3 regions of the Streptomyces sp. NPDC008163 genome follow, and region 3 is predicted to be linked to each of the others. Evidence: riboswitches for the same ligand, from Rfam matches in the RefSeq annotation. Region 3 holds a riboswitch; each other region holds the start of a gene.
What was found. Region 3 has a riboswitch for thiamine pyrophosphate ahead of ACFZAT_RS29815 (thiamine ABC transporter substrate-binding protein). Riboswitches for the same ligand answer to the same signal wherever they lie in the genome.
Positions count from the first base shown of each region.

Region 1 (9,625 bases), on a different contig from region 3:
CGTGATGATCGGGTACGCCTCGAAGGAACGCCAGGCGTAGATCACCTCGTCGCCCGGGCCGGACGTGGCCTGAAGCAGTTGCTGGGCCACGCCGACCGAGCCGGTTCCGGTGGCCAGGTGCGAGACGGGCACACCGAAACGGTCGGACAACTCGTTCATCAGACCGGTACAGGCCATGTCCGGGTAGCGGTTGAAGTGCTCAGCGGCCGCGAGGGCGCTCTCCATCACGCCCGGCAGCGGCGGATACGGATTCTCGTTGGAGGACAGCTTGAAAGCGGCGGGTCCGTCCGCCGATGCCGGTTTGCCCGGAACATAGGCGGGAACGCCGTCCAGCTCGGCGCGCAGCTTGGGGCTCGTCTGGCTCACCGCAGGTCCTCCTCGACCATCCGTACACATCAATACTGCTCACCTTATGAGGATTGGGCGCCGCTGCGAACGGGTGGACAGCGGATTCGTCCGGTGAACCCCGGAATGAGGGGGAGCGCGACCGGTGGTGGCGCGCGCCGGTGGCTCACTCCGTGGCGCGCGTCCCTCGAAAAGGTGAGTTGAGACCTCCTCGAGACCTTGCCCCCTCGCCAGGTCCATCCGGTCGGATGCATGACACATGACGGTAGGCACTGCCAACAGCCTTGTTTCGCAAGGTGGTTGCCGCTCTTTGGCCTTGCAGAAACGTGCCTGTCAACGCGTGAATATGCGACCGGACCAATTCCCCGCCCGACCCCTACTATCGGCTCGCCATGACAGCAGCAGGGAAGCACCAGGTGAGCCGGACGGAGACCCCCCGGCGCGGCGGCAGGCAGGGACGTGCCGGAATCCGGGATGTGGCCGCCGCCGCCGGCGTCTCCATCACGACCGTCTCCGACGCGCTCAACGGCAAGGGCAGGCTCCCGGACGCCACCCGCCGCCATGTCCGCGAGGTCGCAGAGCGCCTGGGCTATCGCCCTTCCGCAGCGGCTCGCACGCTCCGTACCGGCAAGTCCGGCCTCATCGGCCTGACCGTGACGACGTACGGGGATGAACCTTTCACCTTCACCGAGTTCGCGTACTTCGCGGAAATGGCGAGGGCGGCCACTTCGGCGGCCCTCGCCCGCGGCTACGCCCTGGTCATCCTGCCGGCCACGTCGCGCCACGACGTCTGGTCCAACGTGGCGCTCGACGGCACCGTCGTCATCGATCCGTCCGATCAGGACCCGGTCGTCTCCGAGCTGGTGCGCCAAGGGCTGCCCGTCGTCTCCGACGGCCGTCCCGCCGGGTCGCTGCCCGTCACCGCCTGGGTGGACAACGACCACCGGGCGGCCGTGCTCGACCTCCTGGACCATCTGGCCGCCGCCGGGGCCCGCCGTATCGGACTGCTCACCGGCACCACCACCGACACGTACACCCGCCTCTCCACCACCGCCTACCTGCACTGGTGCGAGCGCGTGGGGCAGGATCCGGTCTACGAGTCCTATCCCGCCCACGACCCGTGCGCGGGGGCGGTGGCCGCCGACCGGCTGCTGGCCCGCCCGGACCGCCCCGACGCCGTCTACGGGCTCTTCGACCCCAACGGCACGGACCTGCTGGCGGCCGCCCGCCGCTACGGCCTGCGCGTCCCCGAGGACCTGCTCCTCGTCTGCTGCAGCGAATCCACGGTGTACGCGACGACCGAGCCGCCCATCACGACGCTCTCGCTGAAGCCGCGGAGGATCGGCACGGCAGTCGTCCAGCTGCTCATCGACGCCATCGAGGGCGTCGATCAGGACGGTCCGGTGGAACGGGTGGTGCCGACGGAGCTCATCGTCCGGACGTCCTCACAACGCCGCCCGCCCCGCACCACGGTCAGCGCGCCGCGTTCCCCGGCAGGGGACTGATCATCCCAATTAGGACCAATCGACCGACGAACCTGGCATGCGGAAGGATTCACCACCCCTGGTGCGTCCCAGAGCACGATCTGCATTCCTATGATGGGCGCACGACACCGCGGACCAACCCGACCAGCAGGGCCCGTCAGGTGTACGGCGGCGCGACGGTGGTGTGGAGGGGTCGATGACACAGGGGGCCGGTCAGGAACCCGTGGTGCGGACGGCGACGTTGCGCGACTTCCGCGTACCGCCCTATGCGCAGTCCCCCGCGCCGCCCGCGTCGCCACACCCGGGGAACGCCTTCCCCGAGGGCGAGACGCCGGAGGGGTACACCCCGACGGCGCGCGATCTTCCCGTCATCAGTGTCGACAAACCCACCCAGGTGCAGCCCGTGCCCGAACCGCGCCCCGCCGCCGACCCGGGCCTCGGCCCCCTCTACGTGGTCGGTGACGTCCACGGCTACCTGGACGAGCTGATCGCGGCCCTCGTGGAGCAGGGTCTGATCGACTCCGAAGGCCGCTGGGCGGCGGGCAACGCGCGCCTCTGGTTCCTCGGCGACTTCACCGACCGGGGCCCCGACGGCATCGGCGTCATCGACCTCGTCATGCGGCTCTCCGCCGAGGCCGCGGCCGCCGGCGGATACTGCAAGGCCTTGATGGGCAACCACGAGCTGCTGCTCATCGGGGCCAAGCGGTTCGGCGACACCCCGGTGAACTCCGGCGCGGGAACGGCCACCTTCCAGGCGGCCTGGCTGCTCAACGGCGGGCAGAAGACGGACATGGAGCGCCTTCAGGACGTCCACCTCCAATGGATGTCCCGGCTCGACGCCGTCGTCGAGGAGGACGGGCACCTCCTGATGCACTCGGACACGACGGCGTACCTCGACTACGGCTCCACCATCGAGGACGTCAACGACACGGTGCACGCCATCCTCACGCGCAACGACGCCGACGAGTGCTGGGACCTGTTCCGCAAGCTCACCAAGCGGTTCGCCTTCCGCGACGACTCGGGCCCCCAGGCCGTCCAGGAGCTGATGGCGGCCTACGGCGGCCGGCGGGTCGTCCATGGCCACAGCCCCATCCCGTACCTGACCGGCGAGGTCGGCTCCGAGGACGGCGAGGACGGTGCCGGGCCGCAGGTCGACGGGCCGCATGTGTACGCCGACGGGCTGGCCATCGCCATGGACGGCGGGGTGACCATGGCCGGAAAGCTACTGGTCGTCCAACTCCCCCTGCATGACTGACCCCTCTGCGGGGAAGAAGCGTCCCGAGCTGACCACGCCGAGTACAGGGGCTATTTCCGGAAACCCTCTGTCACCCCGCGCCGTGCGCGCTCTACCATCGGCCTATCAGTAGCAGGCTCTCCTCCGTTTCCGCCCGAACTGCCCGGACCCAGCGGGCATACAGGCCCGACGGAGCATCGGGGGATGCAGATGAACAGCGCTCCGCACCTGCTGACCGAGGACCGGCCCGAGTACGAACGGCTCCTCGACGACGCACTGCGTCACGCACACGAACGACCGGAACTGGCCGCCGTAGGGGAACGCCTCAACGCCGTCCAGCTGCGCACCATGGCGCTGGCGGCCGTCGCCCTGATCACCGCCACGGCCGCCGCCGAGTACGAGCAGTACGTGAAGGCCCGTGACGAAGCACGCGCCACCGCCCGGGACACGGCATCCGGCACAGCACCGGACGGCCTCGGCCAGTCGGGCGCCGGCATAGGGGCGGTCGTCACCGTTCTGGCGCCGATGCTGGCGGGCACGGCGGCGGCCATATTCCTGCTGGTCGGCTACCTCCTGAAGATGCTGGAGCCACCACCGGCGTTCGCCGGTCCCATGGTGGACGCCGGCTGGTTCTTCGCCGCCGTCACGGCCGCCGCCATCTTCGTCGCCGCCATCGGCCTGCTCATCGCCGCCCTGCGCAACGGCTCGACGTCCCTGTCGGCCCGCGAGGCCCGCGAGCAGCTGCCCGACGACGTGGCCCGCGCCAAGGACGCCTGGCGGCAGGCGCTGCTGGAGCGGGGCATCGTGCCCTTCCTGCGCGACGCCCTCGCCGAGCCCGCCGCCGGTCCCGCGATCCCCGCCCCGCACCGCCCGACGGGCCGCCTCCCCAAGATCGGCTACAGCAGGCCCGACTTCGCCGGCCCGGACGAGGGCCCGGCGGCGGCGCCCCGCCCCACGTACAGCAGCCCGGACTTCACCAGCCCCGACTTCGGCGGGCCCGAGCACGAACTGGACTGACCGCCACGGCTCCGGCGGAAGGCGCCGGAGCCGTGTGCGGCCGGTCAGTCGGCCAACGGCAGATAGACCCGGTTCCCGCCCGCCGCGAATTCACGCGACTTGCCGAGCATGCCCTCGGCGATCTCCTCGGCCGTCGCCTCGGTGCCGGCCGCACCGCCGAACTGCTCGGTGATGCTGTGGCTGATCTTCATCGAACAGAATTTCGGACCGCACATCGAGCAGAAGTGCGCCGTCTTGGCGGGTTCGGCGGGCAGGGTCTCGTCGTGGAACTCCCGTGCCGTGTCCGGGTCGAGCGCCAGGTTGAACTGGTCCTCCCAGCGGAACTCGAACCGGGCGTCCGACAGCGCGTCGTCCCACTCCTGCGCCCCCGGGTGGCCCTTGGCCAGGTCGGCGGCGTGGGCAGCGATCTTGTACGTGATGACCCCGGTCTTCACATCGTCCCGGTTCGGCAGCCCCAGGTGCTCCTTCGGCGTCACGTAACAGAGCATCGCCGTCCCCCACCAGGCGATCATCGCGGCGCCGATGCCCGAGGTGATGTGGTCGTACGCCGGCGCGATGTCGGTGGTCAGCGGGCCGAGCGTGTAGAACGGCGCCTCCTCGCAGATCTCCTGCTGAAGGTCGATGTTCTCCTTGATCTTGTGCATCGGGACGTGTCCCGGCCCTTCGATCATGGTCTGCACGCCGAACCGCTTGGCGACCGTGTTCAGTTCGCCGAGCGTGCGCAGCTCGGCGAACTGCGCCTCGTCGTTGGCGTCCGCGATCGACCCGGGCCGCAATCCGTCGCCCAGGGAGTAGGTCACGTCGTACGCGGCGAGGATCTCGCAGAGCTCCTCGAAGTGCTCGTACAGGAAAGACTCCTTGTGGTGTGCCAGGCACCATGCCGCCATGATCGAGCCGCCCCGGGAGACGATGCCGGTCTTGCGCCGGGCGGTGAGGGGCACATACGGCAGGCGCACGCCGGCGTGCACCGTCATGTAGTCCACGCCCTGCTCGGCCTGCTCGACGACGGTGTCCTTGTAGATCTCCCAGGTCAGTTCCTCCGCCCGCCCGTCGACCTTCTCAAGGGCCTGGTAGAGGGGGACGGTTCCGATCGGTACGGGTGAATTGCGAAGAACCCACTCACGGGTGGTGTGGATGTTGCGGCCGGTGGAAAGGTCCATGACCGTGTCCGCACCCCACCGGGTCGCCCACGTCATCTTGTCCACCTCCTCCTCGATGGAGGACGTCACCGCGGAGTTGCCGATGTTGGCATTGACCTTCACCAGGAACCGCTTTCCGATGATCATCGGCTCGGTCTCGGGGTGGTTGACGTTGGCGGGCAGCACCGCGCGGCCGGCCGCGATCTCCTCGCGCACCACCTCCGCCGGCACGTTCTCGCGGACCGCGACGTACTCCATCTCCGGGGTGATCTCGCCCCCGCGGGCGTACGCGAGCTGGGTGACGGGCCGTCCGTCCCGGCTCCGCCGCGGGCGGCGCGGACGGCCGGGGAACACCGCGTCCAGATTGCGCAGCCCACCTCGAGGCGAGGTGTGCTTGAGCCCGTCGTCCTCGGGACGGGCGGGGCGGCCCGCGTACTCCTCGGTGTCGCTGCGGGCGATGATCCAGTTCTCCCGGAGCGGTGCGAGGCCGCGCCGGACGTCGGTCCCGACGGCCGGGTCGGTGTACGGCCCGGACGTGTCGTACAGCGTCACGTCCTCGCCGTTGGTCAGGTGCACCTGGCGGACCGGCACCCGGATGTCGGGGCGCGGCCCCTGGACGTATCCCTTGTGCCAGCCGATGGACTTCCCGGCCTCGTCGCCCTGATTGGAGGCAGGCGTGCGTGTGTCCGATGTGGTCATGAGACCTACTCCCTACGCCGGCATTACCCGGTAACAGGTTCGGCGGTCGGCGCAGCGTCTCCCGTACGGTCGTACGGCGGTCAGCGCCCTCTCAGCCCGGTGCTCCGAGCTCCCGCGTGTGCAAAGGTGCCACCACGCTAGCCCCCTGACGGGTGAGCTGAACAGAGGGCCCCTTCCTTCTTGCGATGATCGGCCGGTGACGTCCCCTCATCGCGACCCGGAACCGCAGGGCCATCAGCACACGCACAGCCATGGCCCGGCCGCACCCGTCTCCGCCCATCTGCGCAAGGTGATCGCCGCCGTGCTGGTCCCCTTCGCAGCCGCCGTGCTCGTCGGCCTCGTGGTGCTCTGGCCGGGCGGTGCGCCGGCGCACGAACGGACCGGTGTCGGTTTCGACCGGCAGACCCAGCAGGGAAAGGTGGTGAGCGTCGTAGAGGTCGACTGCAAGGACGTGAACGCCGCCCAGCTTCCCGTAAGCGCCGAGACCCGACCCCCCGAGGACCGGCCGACGTCCGGCAGCCTCTGCGACAAGGCCACCGTCGAGGTCACCACCGGCCCCGACTCGGGGCGCCGGTTCGTCGAGGTCGTCCAGCCGGACGCACCGAGGCAACTGCGGGAGGGCCAGGGGGTGGTGGTGGCGTACGCCCCCGACGCGCCCCATGACCTCCAGTACTCCGTGACGGACGTGAACCGGAAGTTCCCCCTGTATCTGCTGGCCGGAATCTTCGCCCTCGCCGTGGTGCTCGTGGGCAGGATGCGCGGGGTCATGGCCCTGGTGGCGCTCGCCCTGTCGTTCGCCGTACTGACCCTGTTCATCCTTCCGGCCATACTGCAGGGCTCGAATCCGTTGCTGGTGGCGGTCGTCGGGGCCGGAGCGATCATGCTGATCGCGCTCTACATCTGCCACGGACCGACCGCCCGCACCTCCGTCGCCGTCATCGGCACCCTGATCTCACTGCTCCTGATCGGGCTGCTCGGCTCACTCTTCATCGGCTGGGCAAGCCTGAGCGGGAACACCGACGACAGCACCGGCCTCATCCACGGCCTGTATCCGCACATCGACATGAGCGGACTGCTGCTGGCCGGCGTCATCATCGGCTCCCTGGGCGTGCTCGACGACGTCACGGTCACCCAGACATCGGCGGTCTGGGAACTGCGCCGGGCGAACCCCACTATGAGTGCGAAGCAGCTCTACCGGGCAGGGATCAGAATCGGCCGCGATCACATCGCCTCCGTGGTCAACACCCTGGTGCTGGCCTATGCGGGCGCCGCGCTGCCCCTCCTGCTGCTGTTCACGGTCGCGCAGAGCAGTGTGGGGACGGTCGCCAACAGCGAGCTGGTGGCGGAGGAGATCGTGCGTACCCTCGTCGGCTCGATCGGACTGGTCGCCTCCGTACCGGTGACGACAGCGCTCGCCGCGCTGGTCGTCTCCGCGGACCGCACGGGGGTCGGCGCGGAAGCCGGGGCATCGGCACCCATGCGGAGCGGCAGGGGACGGCGACGGCGGGCGAAGCCGTGACCGGAACACACAGCGTGATTCACCCGATCGGCAGGTGTCGTGTTCGAGTGGCAAGTCGGCTCCCGGGCCGTGGACCACGTCAGCCCGCGTTCTGCTCTTCGGCCAGAATGCGCCCCAGCGCCTCCTCCAGATTGCCGTCGAAGTCACCCAGCGTGCACTCCTGCCCGAGCGGAACCAGCTTGTCCGTACGGTCGAGGAAGGCGACAAGGGGTGCCGTGCCCGCCCGGAAGAGCGCACGGTCGGCACCCACCTGCAGCCGGATGTGGACATCACACAGCCCCTCGGGCTCGGTCGGCGCGATGTGGACATCGCCGTCACCACTGGGGCTGTTGAGGCCGTCGAGCAACAGCTCGCGGCCGAAAGCCCAGGTGACGGGGGCGTCGCCGGGCAGATGGAAGGTCATCCGGATCGCGTACGGATCGCACACTTCGTACCGGAGCTCCACCGGGATACGGAATGAGAGCTCCTCGGAGACGAGGAAGCTCATCATGACCTCAGCTTGAACCGACTCGCGCATCGTTCAACCCCGCAGTAGATGAATCTGGCCAGGAATGATCCCCCATGGCCCTATTGACGCCATCGTGGTGCACGCGATAGCAGATCACAAGGAGTGATTTTTCAGATACTGATAGAGAACACGAACGAACGCAAGAGGCTCGACACTTCACCGCGTAGCCGTTCGACTGCGGGCAGCAACCGATCCTCCTCGTGGAGGGGTACCGAAATGGCCATCGCGGCGGCGGTGAATCCAGCCGTGATCGGGATGGCCGCGCACACGGTCCCGAGCGCGTACTCCTGGCGCTCGATGACCGGTTCCGTACGCTCCAGCGACCGCAGCCGGGTGAGGAACGCCGCTCGGTCGCGCACCGAGTACCGGGTCAGCGGACGCACCGGGTGCCGGTCCAGGTGGTCCTCGCGGGCCTTCTCGTCCAGTCGGCTCAGCAGACACTGGCCGATCGCGTGCGCGTGGCCGGTCTCACGGAACGCCGCCCACTCGTCGACCGCCGGCCGCTCGGGGGTGTCCGCCACGGCGAGAAGCTCGATCTCACCCTCTCGATAGATGGCGCAGTACACCGGGGCTCCGACGATGTCCCGCCAGCGGCCCAGCGAACGGGCCATGACGCTGCGGCGGCTCTGAGCGGCGCGGTCACCCATCAGCCGTTCGGCGGCGGCACCGAAGCGGAAGACGCCGTTCTCACGGCGCAGATATCCCTCGTGGGTCAGGGTCCGCAGCAGGTGGTAGGCCGTGGGAAGGGGAAGCCCCGCCTCCCTCGCGAGCTGTTTGGCCGGGGCCCCGTCGCGATGGGTGCCCACAGCCTCCAGCAGCCTCAGCGCCCGCTGGACCGACCCGATGAGTGTCGGAACAGCAGTACTCGATGCCGTGGTCAACGGTCACCCCCAGGCGTGGTGACGGGCGGTCAGCCCGCCCGTGGGGGCCGCCCCCACAGGTCTGCCGGGGACCTGGGGGTCCGGAGTCCGGATCCCGTACAAACCACTGGTCGGGGTGGTGACTTACGGTGTTTTCCCAGGTGGTGGCAGAGGACTGTCACTGTATCGGCCGCCCTGGGACCGGGTGCCGATTCGTCTTTCCCTTAGCTCAGCTGGGCTAATCCCCCGTCGGGCGTGCGGTCACCAGCCGTTTCCGGAGGACGACGACATGAACTTCCGTACGAGGAAGACGAGCCCGCCGACCAGGATCACGAAGATCAGGATCTTGAAGAGCAGACCGACCACGAACGCGACCAGGCTGGCGATCAGACCACCGAACACGACGATCGCGATCACGGGCACCGCGATCCACTTCACCCACCAGGGCATCCCAGCGAATATCTCCCGCACGGCCATCGTCCTTACCTCGTCTCTGTGAGTTCCTGCTTCGATGCTAGAGGCGAGAGACGGCCGCCGGAGCCCGGGAAGCCCTTGTCCTCCCCTGATCGATCCCTTAGGGAACCCTGGGACGCACCGGCTGCGGACTCATCCCTCGGGCGGCGAGAACACCACCATCACGCGCAGGTCCTCGGTGATGTGGTGGAACTTGTGGGCCGTGCCCGCGGGTACATACACGACACTTCCTCTTCCCACCTGTGTCGTTTCCATGCCGACGGTGATCGACGCGCGACCACTGACCACGAAGTAGACCTCGTCCTGACTGTGCGGCTTCTGCGGGTCGAGATCGCCTGCGTCCAGG
Region 1 covers NZ_JBIBHG010000012.1:69,558-79,182, reverse strand. Annotated here, with positions in the region: gene hisC (histidinol-phosphate transaminase) at 1-366, opposite strand, end outside; gene ACFZAT_RS25370 (LacI family DNA-binding transcriptional regulator) at 738-1,850, shown strand; gene ACFZAT_RS25365 (metallophosphoesterase) at 2,026-3,084, shown strand; gene ACFZAT_RS25360 (hypothetical protein) at 3,268-4,080, shown strand; gene thiC (phosphomethylpyrimidine synthase ThiC) at 4,125-5,918, opposite strand; TPP riboswitch at 5,911-6,044, opposite strand; gene ACFZAT_RS25350 (YibE/F family protein) at 6,115-7,437, shown strand; gene ACFZAT_RS25345 (SsgA family sporulation/cell division regulator) at 7,517-7,954, opposite strand; gene ACFZAT_RS25340 (IclR family transcriptional regulator) at 8,056-8,826, opposite strand; gene ACFZAT_RS25335 (DUF5326 family protein) at 9,067-9,282, opposite strand; gene ACFZAT_RS25330 (cupin domain-containing protein) at 9,412-9,625, opposite strand, start outside.
Region 1: another riboswitch for thiamine pyrophosphate. It lies ahead of thiC (phosphomethylpyrimidine synthase ThiC); the one in region 3 lies ahead of ACFZAT_RS29815 (thiamine ABC transporter substrate-binding protein).

Region 2 (9,625 bases), on a different contig from region 3:
GTCGGGGCGGGCGGGATCGGCTTCGACGTGGCGGAGTTCCTGACGGACGGCGGCGAGGAGGCGAGCCTGGACCCGGAGGTGTTCTTCCGGCAGTGGGGTGTCGACACCGGCTACCGCGAGCGCGGCGGCCTCGCGGCCCCGGAGCGCCCGAAGACCGCGCGCACCGTCCATCTGCTCCAGCGCAAGACCAGCAAGGTCGGCGCGGGCCTCGGCAAGACGACCGGCTGGATCCACCGCACCGAGCTGCGCCACCGCGGGGTCTCGATGACGGCGGGCGTCACGTACGACCGGATCGACGACGAGGGCCTGCACATCACGGTGGGCGAGGAGCGGCACGTACTGCCGGTCGACACGATCGTGCTGTGCGCCGGACAGGACCCGCGCCGCGACCTGTACGAGGAGTTGCTCGCCGCCGGCCGCGGAGCGCACCTGATCGGCGGCGCCGACGTCGCGGCCGAGCTGGACGCCAAGCGCGCGATCCGGCAGGGCACGGAGCTCGCCGCCGCCCTCTGAACCGGACGGCCGGGCCCGCCCGGCCGTCCCTAGGATGCACCCCATGTCACTGCCGCACGCGATCCTCACCGCCCTGCTGGAGAAACCGTCGTCGGGCCTTGAGCTGACCCGCAGGTTCGACCGGTCGATCGGTTACTTCTGGTCGGCGACGCACCAGCAGATCTACCGCGAGCTGGGCAAGCTGGAGCAGGCCGGGCAGATCAGGGCGCTGGAGCCCGCGCAGCCTGCTCGGGGGCAGAAGAAGGAGTACGAGGTGCTCCCGGCGGGCCGCGAGGCGCTGTCCGCGTGGGTCGCCCGGCAGGAGGACCCCAGGCAGGTCCGCGATCCGCTGCTGCTCCGCATGCGGGCGGCGGCCGTCGTGGGAGCGCCCGGCCTCGACGCGGAGCTGCGCCGCCATCTGGAACTGCACCGGCGGCAGCTGGCGGAGTACGAGGCGATCGAGGTCCGGGACTTCCCGCCGGAGCGGGACACGCCCGGGGACCGGCTGCGGCACCTGGTGCTGCGGGGCGGCATCGACCTGGAGAACTTCTGGATCGGGTGGATCACCCGCGCGCTGGAGGACGGTCCGGGGCCGGCGTAGGCGGTACGGCTCCGGGCCCCCGTGACTCGTGCAGCGTACGGAGTCAGTCGCGCCCGGCGCCGACCCGGCGACGCTGTTCGCGGCGCGCGACACGCGGGCTGCTGATGACCACCCTCGACGGGGCGGGCGGCGCGGCACCGGCCACCGCCGGCGCCGTCTGCGCCTGGGCGCGGGTCAGCAGGATCACGCCCCGGACCGCCGCCACCGTGCCGAGCAGCGCCGGGACGAGTCCGGCCGGACCGCCCTGGAACCGCTCCCCCAGCAGCGCCAGGCCGATCGCCGCGGCGGCCACCGGGTTGGCGAGGGTGACGACGGCCAGCGGGGCCCCGAGCCCGCCCCGATAGGCGGTCTGGGAGAGCAGCAGCCCGCTCATCGCGAAGGCGGAGACCAGGACGGCGACGATCACCAGGCGCGCGCTGAGCAGCGGTCCGGTGTGGTCGGTCACCGCGACGGTCAGGGTCTGGGTGAGGGCGGACGCGACGCCGGACGTGATGCCGGAGGCCGCCGCGTGCCGCAGCCCGGGGCGGGCGCCGGGGCGGCTGAGCCCGGCGACGAGCGCCATGGTCCCGGCGCCCACGGCCAGCGCCTCGGTCATGGTCAGGGTCTCGTGCGGGGCGGCGCCGCCCGCCGTCGGGAGCAGGGCGCCGAGACCGAGCAGGGTCAGCAGGGTGCCGCGCCACTCGGTGGCCGTGACCCGGCGGCCCGCGGCCCGGGCGCCGAGCGGGACGGCCGCGACCAGGGTCAGCGCACCCAGCGGCTGGACCAGGGTGAGCGGCCCGTACTTCAGCGCGGCCACGTGCAGCAGCGCGCCGCCCGCGTTGAGGCCGACCGCGCACCACCAGGCGCCGCGCCCGAGGAGCCGGAGCGTGCCGGTGCCGGGCGCGATGCGGCCGGCCAGCCGGGCCTGGGCGACCGCCGCGGCGGCGTAGGCGGCGGCGGAGACGAGGGAGAGCGCGACGGCGATCAGGGTGGCGTTCACCGGTGCGCCCCGGAGGCGGCGTACGCGGCGGCGTGCTCCCGCTGCCGCACGACGGACGGCCACGGCTGCGGCGCGCGCACCGGTTCGGCGCGCGGGAGGCGGAGCGCGGCGAGCGACACGGAGAGCAGCGCGGCCACCACGATCGAGTCGAGCCAGTAGTGATTGGCGGTCCCGACGATGACGAACAGGGTGATCGCCGGGTGCAGCAGCCACAGCCAGCGCCACCGGGAACGGGTGGCGACGACCAGGCCGACGCCGACCATGACGGCCCAGCCGAAGTGCAGCGAGGGCATCGCGGCGAACTCGTTGGCCATGGAGTCCGTGGCCGGCTGGGCTCCGTAGACCGAGGGCCCGTACACCCGGCCGGTGTCCACGAGGTGAGTGGCGGCGAGCAGGCGCGGCGGGGCCAGCGGGAAGAGCAGGTGCAGGGCGAGCGCGGCGCCGGTGAGCGCGGCCAGGACACGGCGCGCCCAGACGTAATGGCGGGGGCTGCGCCAGTAGAGCCAGGCCAGGAAGAGCAGCGTGGCCGGGAAGTGCACGGCCGCGTAGTAGGTGTTCGCCAGGTGGATCAGCGTCTCGTTGTGCAGCAGCAGGCCCTGGACGGCGCCCTCGCCGGGCAGATGCGCGGCGCGCTCGGCGTCCCAGACGTGGCCCGCGTTGCGGAACGCCTCGTCCACATGGCCGTTCGCGGCCTGGCGGCCGAGCTTGTAGATCAGGAAGAGCCCGACGACGAGAAGAAGCTCGCGGACCAGGGGCGGGCGGGCGAAGGTGTCCGGCTTCCGATCGGCGGGCTTGGTGCCGGCGTAATTCACCCGGTGCCCCTTTGCTGATGCGCTTCGGCGGACGTCCGCCCTTATCGATACGCCAGTGTACCGATACGGAGGCGTATCGGTACACACGCGTATCGGTACACTGGCGTATCGATGGACCTCGTCGCAGAGTCGCAGAGAGGGAAGGCACATGTCGCCGCAGCAGACCGAGCAGGAGCAGCCCCCCGCGCAGCGCCGCTCGAAGATCACGCCGGAGCGGGCCCAGGAGCTCTACGCCGCCGTGCTCGACATGCTGAGGGAGAACGGCTACGAGTCGCTGACCATGGAGGGGGTCGCCGCCCGGTCCCGCTGCGGCAAGTCGACGCTCTACCGCCAGTGGGGCTCGAAGCCCGAGCTGGTGGTGGCCGCCCTGCACGGCACCCGGCGCGGCGCCCTGCGGAAGATCGACACCGGTTCACTGGCGGGTGACCTGCTGGAGGCGGCGCGGGCCATAGGCGAGGGCGCGGGCCGGGACACCCCGCTGATGCTGGCACTGAGCCATGCGGCGCTGCAGAGCCCGGAGTTGCTGTGCGCCCTGCGCGAGTCGCTGATCCTGCCGGAGATGGCGGCGGTCGACGCGCTCGTACGGCGCGGAGTGGAGCGCGGCGAGGTGGCGCCGGACAATCCGGCGGCGGAGTTCGTCTCCGCACAGCTGCTCGGGGTGATGCGGGCCCGCCCGATGCTGGCCGGCACCCACGCGGACGAGACCTACCTCGTCCGCTTCGTGGAGGGCGCGGTCCTTCCCGCACTCGGCCTGGACGCCCCGGCGTCCGGGTCCTGACAGACGTGGGCCGTCGTCCGAGCGGATGACGGCGGCCCGCCCGCGCCGCACCGTGGGGACGGGGGCGGCGCGCACCCGGCCGGCCGGTGACTTCTCAGAAGTCACCGGCCGTTCGCGTATCCGGCCACCCCCCTTATTCGTCCTCTTGACGATAAGGCGGGATTCTGCTTATCGTCGTCATGACGAAAACGACATCAGGGGGGTCCCCATGGCCGACATCACCCGCCGCTTCGGCTGGCGCCATCTCCGCTCGGCGCCCACCGCGCACATCCGGCACCACAAGCGCGGCACACTGGCCCACGACGGGACGGGGCTGAGCTTCTGGTACCGGTCGCTGAGCGCCGCGCTCTCCGAGGTGCCGGTCAACGACCGCGAGCTGGCCATGGCGTTCCACGCGCGCACCTCCGACTTCCAGGACGTCACGGTCCAGGCCACCGTCACCTACCGGATCAGTGACCCGGCGGAGGCGGCCGCCCGCCTCGACTTCTCCGTCGACCCGGACACCGGTGCCTGGCGCGGCGCCCCCCTCGAACAGATCGCCACCCTCCTCACCGAGACCGCCCAGCAGCACACCCTGGACGTGCTGGCCCGCACCCCGCTGGCCGGCGCCCTGGTCGACGGGGTCGCCGCCGTCCGCGAGCGGGTGGCGGCCGGTCTCGCCGCCGAGCCGAGGCTCCCCGCCACCGGCATCGACGTGGTGGCCGTCCGCGTCGTCGCCATCCGCCCCGAGGCCGAGGTGGAGCGCGCCCTGCGCACCCCCGCCCGCGAGCAGATCCAGCAGGAGGCCGACCGGGCCACCTACGAGCGGCGCGCCGTGGCCGTCGAGCGCGAGCGGACCATCGCGGAGAACGAGCTGGCCAGCCAGATCGAGCTGGCCCGCCGCGAGGAACAACTGGTCGAGCAGCGCGGCACCAACGCCCGCCGGGAGGCCGAGGAGAGCGCCGCCGCCGACGGGGTGCGCGCCGAGGCGGAGGCCGCCCGCACCGTGCGGCTCGCGGGGGCCGAGGCCGAGGCGGCGCGCCAGGTGGGCGCGGCGCGGGCGGAGGCCCAGGCGGCCTGGCTGCGGGCGCACGGCGAGGTGGAGGCGGCGACGCTGCACGCACTGGCGGCCACCCGGCTCGCCGAGAACCTGCCGCAGATCGACAGTCTCACCCTGTCGCCCGACGTGCTCACGGGTCTGCTCAGCAAGCTGGCCCGGCCGGAGGCGGGGGCGTGAGCCTGGCCCCGCGGGCGGTCCTGGTCCACCGCACCACGGAGTACGAGGAACTGCTCGCCCGCCACGGCACGCACGGCCAGGCCGCGTTCGTCCTGGGCGCGCGGGGCCGGTCCATCGAGGAGGTGGCCCGCCGGCACGAGCGGACCCGGCAGGCCCTGGCGGACGTGGCGGCGGCCGTTCCGCTCACCTGGCGGCACTGCCGGGTGGAGCGGGCCGACCTGGACCGGTTCCTGTTCGCGCCCGAGGACGTGGTGGTGGTCGTCGGGCAGGACGGCCTGGTCGCCAACGCCGCGAAGTACCTCTCCGGCCAGCCGGTCATCGGCATCGACACCGATCCGGGACGCAACCCCGGCGTCCTGGTCCGCCACCGCCCGGCCGACGCGGCGGCGCTGATGCGGGCGGCCGTGGCGCCGGGCGGGCGGGCCGACGCGCTGACGATGGTGGAGGCGGTGGCCGACGACACGCAGCGGCTGCTCGCCCTCAACGAGGTCTACCTCGGCCCGCCCGGCCACCAGACGGCCCGCTACCGGCTCGGACCCGACACGGCGGACTCCCCCGCCGAGCCGCAGGCATCCTCCGGCGTCCTGGTCGGCACCGGCACCGGGGCGACCGGCTGGCTCCGCTCGCTCTGGCAGGAGCGCCACAGCACCCTGCCGCTGCCCGGGCCCGCCGACCCCCGGCTGCTCTGGTTCGTCCGGGAGGCGTGGCCCTCGCCGTCGACCGGCACGTCGTTCGTCTCGGGCGAGCTGGGGCCCGGGCAGGGACTGCGGCTGACCGTGGAGTCGGACCGGGTGGTGGTGTTCGGCGACGGGATGGAGGCGGACGCGCTGGAGCTGACGTGGGGGCAGAGCGTACGGCTCGGGGTCTCGGAGATCTCGTTGCGGCTGACGGTGTGAGGCGGGGGCGGACGCGGCATCGCCGTAGGCTCGACGCCCACCGCCCGCCCCCCATCAGAGGAGCAGCATGGCCACCGAGAACCCCCACACCCCGTCCCGTAACAGCCGGCCGCCCGAGGCCCAGGCCGCGCTGGGGGTCGGGGTGATCGTGCAGGACGCGCGGGGCCGGATCCTGCTCGGACGGCACCACAGCGGCACCTGGGAGCTGCCCGGCGGCAAGGTCGACCCGGTGCCGGAGTCCGTCGTGGCGGCGGCCGTGCGGGAACTGCGCGAGGAGACCGGGCTGACGGTCCCGGAGGAGGAGGTCACCGTCTTCGCGATGCTGCACGACGCCCTCGGCGGGATCAACCGCGTGACGATGGCCGCGCTGGTGCGCGTGGACACCGGCACCGCGCGGGTGACCGAGCCGCATCTGATCAGCACCTGGGAGTGGACCCCGCTCGACGCGCTCCCCTCGCCGCTCTTCGACCCGTCCGCGCAGATCCTCGCGACCTGGCGCCCGGATCTCGGCATCCCGCATCCACCCGTGCACCGGCTCACCCTCGCGCCCGAAGTGCCCCAGGTGAGCCCCTAACTGAATTAATCGTTTGCCTAGGGGCCATAGGCAGAGTTAGCTTCGTGGTCATGAAGGCCCTGACCGAGCAGGACATCCGCTCATCGTTCGTGAATTGCTCCAAGGGGGAAGCCAAGCGTCTGCCGCTCCCCCGCGATTTCGAGGAGCTGCCGTGGGACGACCTCGACTTCCTCGGCTGGCGCGACCTGTCCGCGCCGGGACGCAGCTACATCGTCACCGAGCACGGGGGCGAGCCCGCCGGCATCTCGCTGCGCTTCCCCTCCCAGCAGCGCGGCTTCCTGCACCGGAGCATGTGCTCGCTCTGCCTGACCACGCACCCGGGCAGCGGGGTCTCCCTGATGACCGCCCGCAAGACCGGCCCCGCCGGGCGCGACGGCAATTCGGTCGGCCTGTACATGTGCACGGATCTGGCCTGCTCGCTGTATGTGCGCGGCAAGAAGAAGGTGGACTCCGGGGCCCGGTTCAAGGAGAGCCTGACCACGGAGGAGCAGATCGCCCGCACCGTCGGCAACCTCCACGCGTTCGTGACGAAGCTCTTCAGCTGACCCTCGCGACGACATCGGACGGACCGGCGCTATCCTGGCCGCCACACCGGACACGGGGTGCCCCGCACGGGGCTGAGATCACACCCGTCGAACCTGAACCAGTTAGCACTGGCGGAGGGATGTCTCCATGTCGTTGCCGTATGCCCAGGACGAGCGCGCCGCTTTCGGCGGGCGCATGCCCACCGCCCCGGGCGACCTGCGCATCGAGGCGCACGGGATAGCCCCGGTCCCCGAGGACCGGCGTTACGGCGGGGCGGGCCGGCTGTTCACCGTCTGGTTCGCGCCCAATCTGACCATGACCGGCGTCTTCACCGGCACCGTCGGCATCGCGCTCGGCCTGGACTTCGCGACCGCGCTCGCCGCCGTCGTGCTCGGCACTCTCGTCGGCGCCGCGCCGACCGCGTATCTCGGCACCTGGGGCAGCCGTACCGGCTCCGGCCAACTGCCGCTCGCCCAACTGGCGTTCGGACCGGGTGTGGTGCTGCCGGGCGCCCTGCAATGGCTGTCGTCCATCGCCTGGGACGCCCTGATCGGCCTCTTCGGCGGGGACGCGCTGGCGCAGCTGTGCGGCTGGCCGTTCTGGCTCGGGGTGCTGGTCATGATGGCCGCGCAGGGCGCGCTAGGGGTGCTGGGTTACGAGGTGATCCACCGGCTCCAGACCGTCATGACGTTCGCCCTGGCAGCCGCCTTCGCCGTGCTCGCCACGAAGCTCCTGCGCGGGGTGGACCCGGTGACCGCCTCGACCGTGCACGGCGCGGACCGGGCCGGGGCGTTCGTCCTGACCTGCACCATCGCCCTGAGCCTCGCGCTGTCCTGGGCACCGTACGCGAGCGACTTCAGCCGCTATCTGCCGCGCGGAACGTCCCGGACGCGCATGTTCTGGTGCACGCTCGGCGGGATCAGCGCCTCGTTCGCGGCGGTCCAGACGATCGGGCTGTGGGGTGCCTCGGTCTTCACGGACCAGACCGCACGCGGTATCGACTCCCTGCTCGGCGGGGGTGTGCTCGGGGCGTTCGGGCTGCTCGCGGTGGCGCTGGCCGCGCTGTGCAGCAACGCGATGAACGACTACAGCGGTTCGCTGGCGTTGCAGACCATGGGGGTGCGCCTGCCGCGCCCGGTGGCCGCCGCGCTCGCCGCCGCCCTGGGGTTCCCGCTGGTGCTGTGGATGCACGCGGCCGACACGACGGCCCGGTTCCAGAACGTGCTGCTTCTCGTCGGCTACTGGATCCCAGGCTTCGTGGCGATCGTGTCCGTGGACTGGCTGGTCCGCGCCCGGGCCCGGCGCGGCGCCCCCGTCGACCTCGCGGCCGAGCACGCCCGGCCGCGCCCGTGGTGGCCGGCGCTCGCCGCGTTCGCCGTTGCCTTCGCGGCGGCGGTGCCGTTCATGAGCACCGGCCTGTACGTGGGCCCGGTGGCCGAGGCGCTGCACGGGGCGGACCTGGCGTACGGGGTGGCGTTCCTCGTGGCGCTCGCGGTGTACGCCCCGCTGCGGATGCGCCGGGCCCGCTGACTCACCCTTCGGACGAGGGCGGTGTACCGGTCGTCGCGGTAGGCGCCGCTCGTGGAAAGCGTCCCGGGAGACGAAGCCGGGCGTGGGTGCGTGGGCAGCGTACAAAGATCTGCCGGAGGGCGCACCACCGCATCACCGCGCACCCGTTTCAACGGGCGCCGGGACCGGCGGCAGCGCACCGGTCCCGGCGCCCGGTCAGTCAGGGCATCCTGGCCGTTCCCGTCGGCGCGCACTGCATCTGCTTCTCGGACGGAATCTCCCCGCACACGCTCATGGAGTCGAGCGGCGCCTCCTTGGAGACGCCGAGCATCTTGGTGTACGAGTCGTGCTCGAAGCGGATGAGGGCGTCCAGCTCCATCCCCCGGGCGTCCTTGATGATCACCTTGTCGCCGACGGCCCCGCCCTCGATCCGGCCCCAGACCGCCTGGCAGGCGGCGCTGTAGCGCAGTTCGATCTGCATGCCGCGCAGATAGGTGCTCCTGGCGGTCTTCGCGTCCCACTGGCACTCCATGGCCTGGGGATCGTTGCGCCAGCAGGTGTCCGACGCGCACTTGACCTTGATGTCGCCCGCGCCGGGCACCAGGTCCGCGCCCTGCCCGCTCGCCTTCTTGCCCTCGGTACGGGTCGTGGCGTCGTCCGGGCCCCGGTCCGCTCCCGCGAGGTACGGGGAGAGCAGCCCCGTCGCCACCGAGCCCATCAGGGCACCGGCCGCGATGTATCCGATCACCGCACAGCGCCGCCGCCACGAGACACCCGGCCGCTCGCCCGGCGTCCGACCCTCGGCGGCCGCGTCACCGGCGACGGTGGGCGACCCCGCAGCCCTGCCGGGCGCGGCCGGCGCCGGCTCCGTGACCTCTGTTCCGGCCCTGGCCAGCAGGTCGAGCAACGGCTCCGGCGGAGTGCCGGCCACGGCGGCCAGCTGCTCGACCGCCACGGGGGTCGGCAACTGCTTGCCGTTGAGGAACCTCTCCCACGAGGAGCGGCTGTAGTGCGTGCGTCCGGCCAGCCCGCCGAAGCTGAGCTGCGCCCCCTCCTTGATCCTCCGCATCTCCGCGCCCAGTTGTGCGCGTGCCGTTGCCGTGACATTTGGTGCCGGGTTCTTCGGATCCGACTTCGCGTTCGACATGCAAGACCCCCCTCGTCATGTGCGCCCACGCGTCGGCTCCTCCCCCGGACCCGACGCGGCGCGAGGGACACAATAGATCGGGCCTGCGACAGCCCC
Region 2 covers NZ_JBIBHG010000003.1:3,059-12,683, forward strand. Annotated here, with positions in the region: gene ACFZAT_RS07915 (FAD-dependent oxidoreductase) at 1-513, shown strand, start outside; gene ACFZAT_RS07920 (helix-turn-helix transcriptional regulator) at 557-1,093, shown strand; gene ACFZAT_RS07925 (hypothetical protein) at 1,137-2,072, opposite strand; gene ACFZAT_RS07930 (phosphatase PAP2 family protein) at 2,069-2,884, opposite strand; gene ACFZAT_RS07935 (TetR/AcrR family transcriptional regulator C-terminal ligand-binding domain-containing protein) at 3,033-3,662, shown strand; gene ACFZAT_RS07940 (SPFH domain-containing protein) at 3,871-4,878, shown strand; gene ACFZAT_RS07945 (hypothetical protein) at 4,875-5,774, shown strand; gene ACFZAT_RS07950 (NUDIX domain-containing protein) at 5,842-6,348, shown strand; gene ACFZAT_RS07955 (FBP domain-containing protein) at 6,399-6,893, shown strand; TPP riboswitch at 6,937-7,030, shown strand; gene ACFZAT_RS07960 (cytosine permease) at 7,021-8,403, shown strand; gene ACFZAT_RS07965 (helix-turn-helix domain-containing protein) at 8,603-9,529, opposite strand.
Region 2: another riboswitch for thiamine pyrophosphate. It lies ahead of ACFZAT_RS07960 (cytosine permease); the one in region 3 lies ahead of ACFZAT_RS29815 (thiamine ABC transporter substrate-binding protein).

Region 3 (9,625 bases):
AGCACGGTGGTGCCGAGGCGGCCGAAGAGGGCGCGCAGCTCCACGACGAGCCGTTCGCGCAGGCTGCGGTCCAGCTGGCCCAGGGGCTCGTCGAGCATCAGCAGCCGAGGGCTGGGGGCGAGCGCCCGGGCCAGGGCGACGCGCTGCTGCTCGCCGCCGGAGAGCGCGGCGACGGCGCGGCGTGCGGCGCCGGGGAGGCCCACGAGGTCGAGGAGTTCGGCGACCCGGCGGTCCTGTTCACCCCGGCCGACGCCGTGCATCCGCAGGCCGAAGGCGACGTTGGCGCCGACGTCGCGGTGCGGGAAGAGCTGGTGGTCCTGGAACATCAGGCCGAGGCCGCGCCGGTGGACCGGGATGCCGTCCTGGTCGGTGCCGTCGAGCAGGACCCGGCCGCCGTCCGGCTCCTGGAGCCCTGCGACCAGGCGCAGCAGGGTGGACTTGCCGCTGCCGCTCGGCCCGAGGACGCAGACGATCTCGTGGTCGGCGACCTCCAGGTCGACCCCGTCGAGCGCGGCCCGGTCGCCGAAGCGGACGGTGGCCGATTCGAGCGTCAGCATCTCTAGAACTCCCCGGATCGGTCGGTGCGGATGCGTTCGAGCAGCAGCAGCGACACCGCGCACACGAGCATCAGGATGGTGCTGAGGGCCATGGCCTGGCCGTAATTGAGCTCCCCGGACCGGCCTAGCAGCCGCGCCACGGCCACCGGCAGCGTCGGGTTGTCGGGCCGCGCGATGAACACGGTCGCGCCGAACTCCCCCAGCGACACGGCGAACGCGAACCCGGCGGCGACCAGCAGCGCCCGCCGTACGAGCGGGAAGTCCACCTCGCGCCAGGCCCGCAGCGGCGACGCCCCGAGCACCGCCGCCGCCTCCCGCAGCCGGGTGTCCACCGCGCGCAGGACCGGCAGCATCGTCCGTACGACGAAGGGCACCCCGACCAGCGCCTGGGCGAGCGGCACCAGGATCCAGGAGGTACGGAGGTCGAGCGGCGGCTTGTCCAGGGTGATCAGGAAGCCGAAGCCGACGGTGACCGCCGAGACCCCGAGCGGCAGCATCAGCAGCGCGTCGAAGCCCCGGACGAGCCGCCCCGCCCGCCGGGTGAGCGCGGCGGCGGCGAGCCCGCCGACGACGAGGGCGATCAGCGTCGCGACGACGGCGTAGCGCAGGGAGTTCCCGATCGCCTCGACCGGCGCCACCAGGAACGTACCGCTGTTGGCGTCCGCCGAGGTCAGCGCGCGGTAGTAGGCGAGACCGGAGCCGCCCAGCGAGCGTTCCACCAGGACGGCGAGCGGCAGCAGGACCAGCAGCAGCACGCTCAGCAGGACCCCGGCGAGCAGCATCCACTGGCCGGCCCCGCGCGGCCTGCGCGCGGTCGCCGAGGGGTCGACCAGCTTCAGCGCGCGCTCCCTGCGGCGTACGGTCCAGGCGTGCACGGCGAGGATCGCGCCGACGGCGGCGAACTGCACGAGCGTCAGCACGGCGGCCGTGGGCAGCGCGAGCAGTTGCGCGGTCTGCCGGTAGATCTCCACCTCCAGCGTGGAGAAGCCGGGGCCGCCGAGGATCTGTACGACTCCGAAGGAGGTGAAGGTGAAGAGGAAGACCATCAGCGCGGCGGCGGCCACGGCCGGGGCGAGCGCGGGCAGGGTCACGCGGCGCCAGGCGGCGAACCGGCTCGCGCCGAGCACCCGGGCGGCCTCCTCCTGGCGCGGGTCGAGCTGTGCCCAGAGCCCGCCGACGGTCCGGACGACGACCGCGTAGTTGAAGAAGACGTGCGCCAGCAGGATCGCCCACACGGTCGTGTCGAGCCGCACGCCCCACAGCTCGTCCAGCAGCCCACCGCGCCCGAGCAGCGCGAGGAACGCGGTGCCCACCACGACGGTCGGCAGCACGAACGGCACCGTGACCACGGCCCGCAGCACCTGCTTGCCGGGGAAGTCGAACCGGGCGAAGACATACGCGCCGGGCAGCGCGATCAGCAGGGTCAGCGCGGTCGAGGCGAGCGCCTGCCACAGCGTGAACCAGAGGACGTCCCGGATCTCCGGCCGGGCCAGCACCTCGCCGAACCTGCCGAACTGCCAGACGCCGTCCGCCTTGAGCCCCCGGCCCACGATCGCGGCGACCGGGTAGGCGAAGAACACGGCGAAGAACGCGACGGGCACGGCCATCAGGCCGAGCCGCACCGCGGCCCCGCGCCGGGCCCGGGCGCGTGCGGACCTCCCGCGCGCGCCCGGTCCGCGTACGGGGGTCTTCGCTACTTCACTACGAGCGAGGACCACGACTGGACCCACTGCTCACGGTTCTTGGCGATGGTGTCCGGGGCCACGGTCGCCGGCTTCTCCGCGGTGGCGCCGAACTTCGTGAAGAGCTCGGGCAACTCGGCGTCCTTGGCGACCGGGCTGACGAACATGGTGAGCGGCATGTCCTCCTGGAACTCCTTCCCGATCAGGAAGTCCAGCAGGGCCTTGCCGCCCGCCTCGTTCTTCGCACCGTCCAGCAGACCGGCGAACTCGATCTGGCGGAAGCACGTCCCGGTGGCGACCCCGGTCGGCGCGGTCTTCGGCCGCGGGTCCGCGTACAGCACCTCGACGGGCGGGCTGGAGGCGTAGCTGACGACGAGCGGCCGGTCGGCCTTGGCCTTCCTGCCGCCGGCCGAGCCGGAGAACTCCTCGTTGTACGCCTGTTCCCAGCCGTCCACGACCTTGACGCCGTTGTCCTTCAGCTTCTTCCAGTAGTCCTGGTAGCCGTCCTCGCCGAAGGTGGCGACGGTGCCGAGGAGGAAGCCGAGGCCGGGCGAGGAGGTCGCGGCGTTCTCGGTGACGAGCAGGTTCTTGTACGCGGGCTTCGCCAGGTCCGCGAAGGTCTTCGGCGGCGCGAGCTTCTTGTCGGCGAAGTACTTCTTGTCGTAGTTGACGCAGATGTCGCCGGTGTCGACCGGGGTGACGCGGTGCTTGTCCGCGTCCAGCTGGACATCGACCGGGACCCGGTCCAGGCCCTTGGCCTCGTACGGGGTGAACAGGCCGTTGTCCAGGGCGCGCGAGAGCAGGGTGTTGTCGACGCCGAAGAACACGTCGCCGCGCGGGGAACCCTTGGTCAGGATCTCCTGGTTCAGCGCGGCGCCCGCGTCCCCGCTCTTGAGGACCTTGACGGTGTAGCCGGTCTGCCGGGTGAACTCCTTCAGCACGCCCTTGGAGGCGTTGAAGGAGTCGTGGCTGACGAGGGTGACGGTCTTTGAACCGGCGCCCTGGGTGGAACCGGAACCGGAGCCCGAGTCGTCGGAACTTCCGCAGCCGGCCAGCGCGGTGACGCCGAGCGCGGCGGCGACGGCCGCCACCGCGGCCTTCTGGGTGGTGCTCATGTGTGATTCCTCCTGGAGTGACCAGGAAGAGACGCGGCCCCGCCCGCACACCGGCCGGAGCCGGAAGCGGGCAGGGCGCAACAGCTTGAGTATGGTCCGAACTTCCTACCCGGAATGACCCGGGCGAGGTTCAGAGGGTCTGCGGCCAACCTGTCCTTGGTGCCGCACTCTCAGCGCTGTGGCGCTCCCCTGTCGGAATATGCAGTTGACTTCGGCCCCAGGCTACACGGCCGTTTTCGGCCGTGGTCCCGGGCACCGACGGCCGCCCGCCTCAGCGCTCGGAGGCCGCCAGCTGTCCGCAGGCGCCGTCGATCTCCTGTCCCCGGGTGTCGCGGACGGTGACCGGCACCCCGTGGGACGCGATGGCCTCCACGAACGCCCGCTCGTCCTCGGGCCGCGAGGCGGTCCACTTGGAGCCGGGCGTCGGATTGAGCGGGATCAGGTTGACGTGGACCCGCTTGCCCTTGAGGAGGCGGCCCAGCAGGTCGCCGCGCCACGCCTGGTCGTTGATGTCGCGGATCAGGGCGTACTCGATGGAGATGCGACGGCCCGACTTCTCCGCGTACTCCCACGCGGCGTCCAGCACCTCGCGCACCTTCCACCGGGTGTTCACCGGCACGAGGGTGTCGCGCAGCTCGTCGTCCGGGGCGTGCAGCGAGACCGCGAGGCGGCACTTGAACCCCTCGTCGGCGAACCGCAGCATCGCGGGCACCAGGCCGACGGTGGAGACGGTGATCCCGCGCTGCGAGAGGCCGAGGCCGTCGGGCTCGGGGTCGGTGAGCCGGCGGATCGCGCCGACGACGCGGTTGTAGTTGGCCAGCGGCTCGCCCATGCCCATGAACACGATGTTGGAGAGCCGGGCGGGCCCGCCGGGAACCTCGCCGTCGCGCAGCGCGCGCATGCCGTCCACGATCTGGTGGACGATCTCCGCGGTCGACAGGTTGCGGTCGAGTCCGGCCTGCCCGGTCGCGCAGAACGGGCAGTTCATCCCGCAGCCGGCCTGCGAGGAGATGCACATCGTGACCCGCTCCGGGTAGCGCATCAGGACGGACTCGACCAGCGTCCCGTCGTGCAGCTTCCAGAGGGTCTTACGGGTGGTGTCGTCGTCGCAGCTGATGTGCCGGACGACGGACATCAGGTCGGGGAACATCGCCTCGGCGAGCTTGTCCCGCGATCCGGCCGGGATGTTGGTCCACTCGGCCGGGTCGTGCGCGTACCGCGCGAAGTAGTGCTGCGAGAGCTGCTGGGCGCGGAACGGCTTCTCGCCGATCGCGGCGACGGCCTCCCTGCGCTCGGCGGGCGTGAGGTCGGCGAGGTGCCGCGGCGGCTTCTTGGCTCCGCGGGGCGCGACGAAAGTGAGTTCTCCGGGCTTAGGCATGGTTCTTCCAGTGTCGCAGACAAGCCGAGGTGCCCCGCGTCGTCGCCCAGCTCAGCCCGGGTGACTGCTACGCGAACCCGGTCGTTACTGGTCGTGGTCGGTGGTCACTGGCGACCCTGGGACGGCCCACAGACGGCCCCGTGCCACGCTTCAGTCAGCAGGTCAGGCGCGCGAGACGGCATCGGGGCCCGGCTTCAGCAGGCGGCGGCCATCGTGCGCGCGCACCTGCGTCGCTCCTCCGTCGAGCGCATCCAGAACCCGGACCGCGTACGCCTCGGTCATGAGGGTTCGGACCTCCTCGCGAGTGAGCCACCGCACAGCCGTCGACTCGTCCGAGGTTCGCTCCCGGCCTCCCGTTGGCCGGCACAGGAAAACCAGGGCCACTACGCCGCGCGCCATGTTCTTGTACACGCCTGTCAGGCGGACCGGGTCCACCTCGATTCCGGTCTCTTCCATGACTTCTCGGCAGGCACCAACTTCCGGCCGCTCATCGAGTTCAAGAACGCCGCCCGGCGCCTCCCAGGCACCGTTGTCGGCCCGCCGGATGGCAAGGACCCGACCATCTTCACGAACGACTACGCCAGCCACTGAGACCGAGTGCAGCGACATTGACGCATCTTCCTGGGTAGCGTTACTCATGTATATGAGCATAGGAGAGCAGAAGGACATGGGCACAACAGCCGTAAGGGACTCTGGTCAGCCACGGTACCTACAGATCGCCGACGACCTCGCTCGGCAGATCAGGGAAGGGGTCCTTAAGCCTGGGCAGAAGGTGCCCAGCGAATCCGAGCTCATGACCCGCTACTCCGTTTCACAGGGCACGGCACGGAAGGCAGTCGCAGAGCTCCGACCGACCGGTCTCATCGACACCCTCCACGGCAAGGGTTCGTTCGTGAAGAGCCAGCCGCCCGTTCGCCGCAAGTCGTCGGACCGCTTCAGGCGCTCACACCGACGAGCCGGTAAGGCCGCGTACATCGCGGAGACGGAGCAGGCAGGCAAGAAGCCCGGGGTCACCGTGCTCTACATCGGCCCGACGGAAGCGGTGGGCGAGATCGCGGAGCGCCTGGGCGTACCGGAAGGAACCAAAGTCCTCGCGCGTCGGCGCCTCTACTTCAGTGATGGCACTCCGACCGAAGAGGCCACCTCCTACCTGCCCTGGGACATCGCGAAGGACATTCCAGAGCTGTTCGAGGAGAATCCCGGCGGCGGTGGCATCTACGCGCGACTGGAGGACAACGGTCACATCCTGGGGCAGTTCACCGAGACCGTCCGCGCCCGCCTGGCGACCAAGGCGGAGACGGGCGCTCTCACCCTCAGCCCGGGTTCGCCGGTCATCCACCTGACGCGAAGCGCGGAGACCGAAGAGGGTCGAGTGGTCGAGGTGTGCGACACGATCATGGCCGCTGACCAGTTCGTTCTCGATTACCGCATCCCCGCCGGCGACTGACCGGCAAGCACCTCCCGCAGCCCGTCGCGAAAGAAGTCCTCGCGGCGGGTTGACTCATGTACAGGAGTTGGGCACTCTGATGGACATAACTCCTGCACATGAGTACAGGAGTGTAGGAGCCCTCGGGTTCCGTGCATTGCGTGCCTTCCGGCACTACAACTCCACAGCGTGATCCACCGCAGTACGACGGCCGTGACCGCACCGGCCGAGGTGAGTGGAGACCAGTCGGCCGAGAAAGGGCCCCCGTCACACCGGGGCCCGACACCCCAGACGGGGGACACGCCACCGACTCGAAAGAACCGCGCGGCACACCTTGAAGCCGCCCCCTCAGACGTCCGGGACTTCGGATCTCCCCGGATCGAGCGGCGCCGTGCGAATCGGAGAACCGAACCCATCCGCCGTCCCTACAACCGAGGGGGCTCGATGCATCAACGAATACCTGGGGCGTCACCAGCGCTGGACCCGCGCTCGTGACAACGCCCGCCGCGTCGGTGGCCACGTTCGGCAGGCCGCCAGCTCGACCGAATCCCCGCGGCTATCGCGGGCCGGTTGCCTCCCCCGCCCGTCCGGCGCTGCCAAGTGCGGTGCTGTACGGGCGGGGTTGAGGGGAGCCGGATGGTCCGGAACCACGGCGGCACCCCGGGGGCAACCGGGGTGCCGCGATACAGGCACCTGATGGGAGGCACCTGTGATCAGCAGTCTGACAGAGCAGGAGCACAAGGAGCTGTCGGAGAAGGTCAGCGAGGCCAACCGACGTTCCTCCGGCGGCTCCGGCCGCTGAACCACCCCCGCCCCGGACCCGGCGTGATGCCGCCGGATCGAATCCGGCCCGGGGCACCGCCACCCCTCGGGTGGTCTTTCATCCAACGGCCAGCACCCCGGAGTGGCTGCTCCGGGGTGCTGTTGGGCCGTTCAACTGTGAGGAGACAACGACCCATGATCCCCATCGCTGCCCTTCAGGGCCTTGTTACGGCCGCGTCGCTCGACTTCGAGCCGTCGGCCGCCGAGCTGGACGCGATCGAGCACGAGATGCCGCTCATCCTCGCGGAGGTCGATCTGCTCGACGCGCAGATCACGACCATCGACCGCCCGGCCAGGGAGCTGGACGAGCGGCGCATCCGCCGGGCCCGCAAGCGGGTCATGGCCGCCCGCCGCGACCTGACCAACCGCACCGCCACGATGCAGCCGGGCGGTGCGGCATGAGCGGCTTCCCGCTGTCGCAGCGCGCCGCGCTGGTTCTCGTGTTCGCCGGTATCGGCCTGGCCGGCGTCGGGTCGATCCTGGCGGCTGTGCTGGACGAACCGGCATGGCGCTGCCTGGCCGCTGGTGCCATCGCCGTTCAGATCACCGGTTGGGTGCTCTACGGCCGTGCCCGTCGGGGCGGTAAAGCATGAGCGCGCCCGGCACGTTCCCCGCGCAGATGGCCATCGGGCAGAGCACGGGCCGGTGGCGCCTGTACGTGGCGATCTACGGCATCCCGGGCTCTCAGTGGCCTGAGTACGTCTTCGACGGCGCCGCGGTGCCGAGTGTTCAGGACCGTTCGCGGGCTCTGGACGCTCTCGGCTACACGTTCACCGACACCCCCGAGTGGGCCTGGTCCGAGGACTACGCCCCGGGCGACGACCCCGCCCAGCCCGTCTCTCTGATCGCGTCGGCACAGGTCCGGGAGGTGGCGTCGTGAACGATGTTCAGATCCGTTCAGCGGAGAAGGCGCTGTCAGTGGGGACGTGGCTGATCGTGGGCGGCGCGATGCTGTTCTCGATCCTCACGGTCACCCCGCTGATGGAGCGCCACACCCCCGAGGGCTGGACCTGGACCGCCCCGATCCTTCCGCTCGTCGTGGACGCCGCGGTCGTGATCGTCGTGCGGCTCGATTCTGTGCTGGCCCGGCTGGGCGGGCACGGCGGGCGCTGGCCGATCGCGCTGCGGTGGATGACCGGAGCGATGACCCTTGCCCTGAACGTCGCGGACTCCGCGCTGCGAAAAGAGCTGGTCGGCGTGGCCGTGCACGCAGTCGCACCCCTCCTGCTCATCGTCACGGCAGAGACCGGTCTCGCCTACCGCCAAGCCATCACCGCCGCCCAGCAGGCCCGCGAAGACCAACTCAAGGCCGAACGCAAAGAGCGCGAGCAGGAAGCCGCCGAACGCCGCGAGGCGCAGGAGCGGCGGGCCCGCGAGGAGCGCGAACACGCCGCCCAGTTGGCGCGCGAGCAGCGCGAGCACGAAGCCCTCCTGGCCCGTGAACAGACCGCCCGCGAGGAAGCGGCGCGGCGTGAGGAGCGCGAGCGGGCAGAGGCCCGGGAGCGGGCCGAGCGTGAGGCCCGTGAACGTCGTGAACGCGAGCGTGAACAGCAGCGCGTCGAGCGTGAACGCCTTGAACGCGAGGCCGCTCAGCGCCGCGAGCGCGAGCGGTTGGAGAGCGAGCAGACGGAGCACCGGCAGCAGCAGGAGCGGGCGGAGCGGGAGACCCGTGAACGCGAAGCGCTGCTGTCCGGCGGGCCGGTGAACACCAAACTGCCCGAGGACCGTGCCCGCCAGATCGTCACCGCCGCCCACGCCTCCGGGGTGCCCGTGCGCACGGCTGCGGAGCTGTGCGGCTGGTCGGTGGGCTGGGTCTCCACCCGCTACCAGGAACTGCGCGACACCAACCCTGCCGCTCTCGAAGGAGCCTCCGCATGATCGCGCTGATCCGGACCCGTACCCTCAACGCTCTGCGTGCCGACCTCGCCAAGGCCGAAGCGACCATCAAGGCCGCACGCGTCAAGGGCGAGCAGCACGAGCTGGAACGGGACCTCGCCAACGCTGCCACGGCCCGCGCTGAAGCCACGGCGGAAACCCTCCAAACCAAACTCACCCGGGCGAACGACGAACTGTGCCTGTTGAAGGGCGAGTTGGGGGCTCTGCGCGGCCAGTCGCTTCTGGACACTGAGGACCGGCAGGCGCTGCGGATGTTGCTGCGGACTGCGCGCAAGCAGTCCAACCGGGCCGACCACGTTTACCTGCTGTACCGCTCCGGTGACCTGCACAGCGTGCACGCCACCCGGGATGCGGCGCAGATCACGGCCGAGACCGAGGGTGCCCCGCAGGACGGGTGGGCTGCCCGCGCCGCTTCCCGCTCCCCCGAGCCGCCGCCCTCCGAGGTCCCCTGGCTCATCTGGCCCGTTCCGCTCGGTGGCGTCCGGTGAGCACGCTGCCCACCTACCGGTGGCGCCTGGCCCCCGACGGTTTGGCCACCCGGCGCCAGCTGCGCGCGATGGGGCTGCGACCGGGTGGTCAAGGCGTTGTCGCGGAGGTCTGCCGGCCCCGGCGCCGCCGCGACCCCCTGGTCGCCTACCTCTACCGCATCGACCTCGCACGCCCGGTACGGCCCATGACCCCGGGCCGTACCGCGGCGTTGGCCAAAGCCATGCGGGCTCGCCGTACCTGCCCGGTCTGCCGGCGGGATG
Region 3 covers NZ_JBIBHG010000016.1:89,293-98,917, reverse strand. Annotated here, with positions in the region: gene ACFZAT_RS29825 (ATP-binding cassette domain-containing protein) at 1-557, opposite strand, end outside; gene ACFZAT_RS29820 (ABC transporter permease subunit) at 560-2,164, opposite strand; gene ACFZAT_RS29815 (thiamine ABC transporter substrate-binding protein) at 2,251-3,354, opposite strand; TPP riboswitch at 3,439-3,555, opposite strand; gene rlmN (23S rRNA (adenine(2503)-C(2))-methyltransferase RlmN) at 3,626-4,732, opposite strand; gene ACFZAT_RS29805 (NUDIX domain-containing protein) at 4,895-5,383, opposite strand; gene ACFZAT_RS29800 (UTRA domain-containing protein) at 5,400-6,179, shown strand; gene ACFZAT_RS29795 (DUF6284 family protein) at 7,116-7,382, shown strand; gene ACFZAT_RS29790 (hypothetical protein) at 7,379-7,573, shown strand; gene ACFZAT_RS29785 (DUF6303 family protein) at 7,570-7,860, shown strand; gene ACFZAT_RS29780 (DUF2637 domain-containing protein) at 7,857-8,858, shown strand; gene ACFZAT_RS29775 (hypothetical protein) at 8,855-9,364, shown strand; gene ACFZAT_RS29770 (RRQRL motif-containing zinc-binding protein) at 9,361-9,625, shown strand, end outside.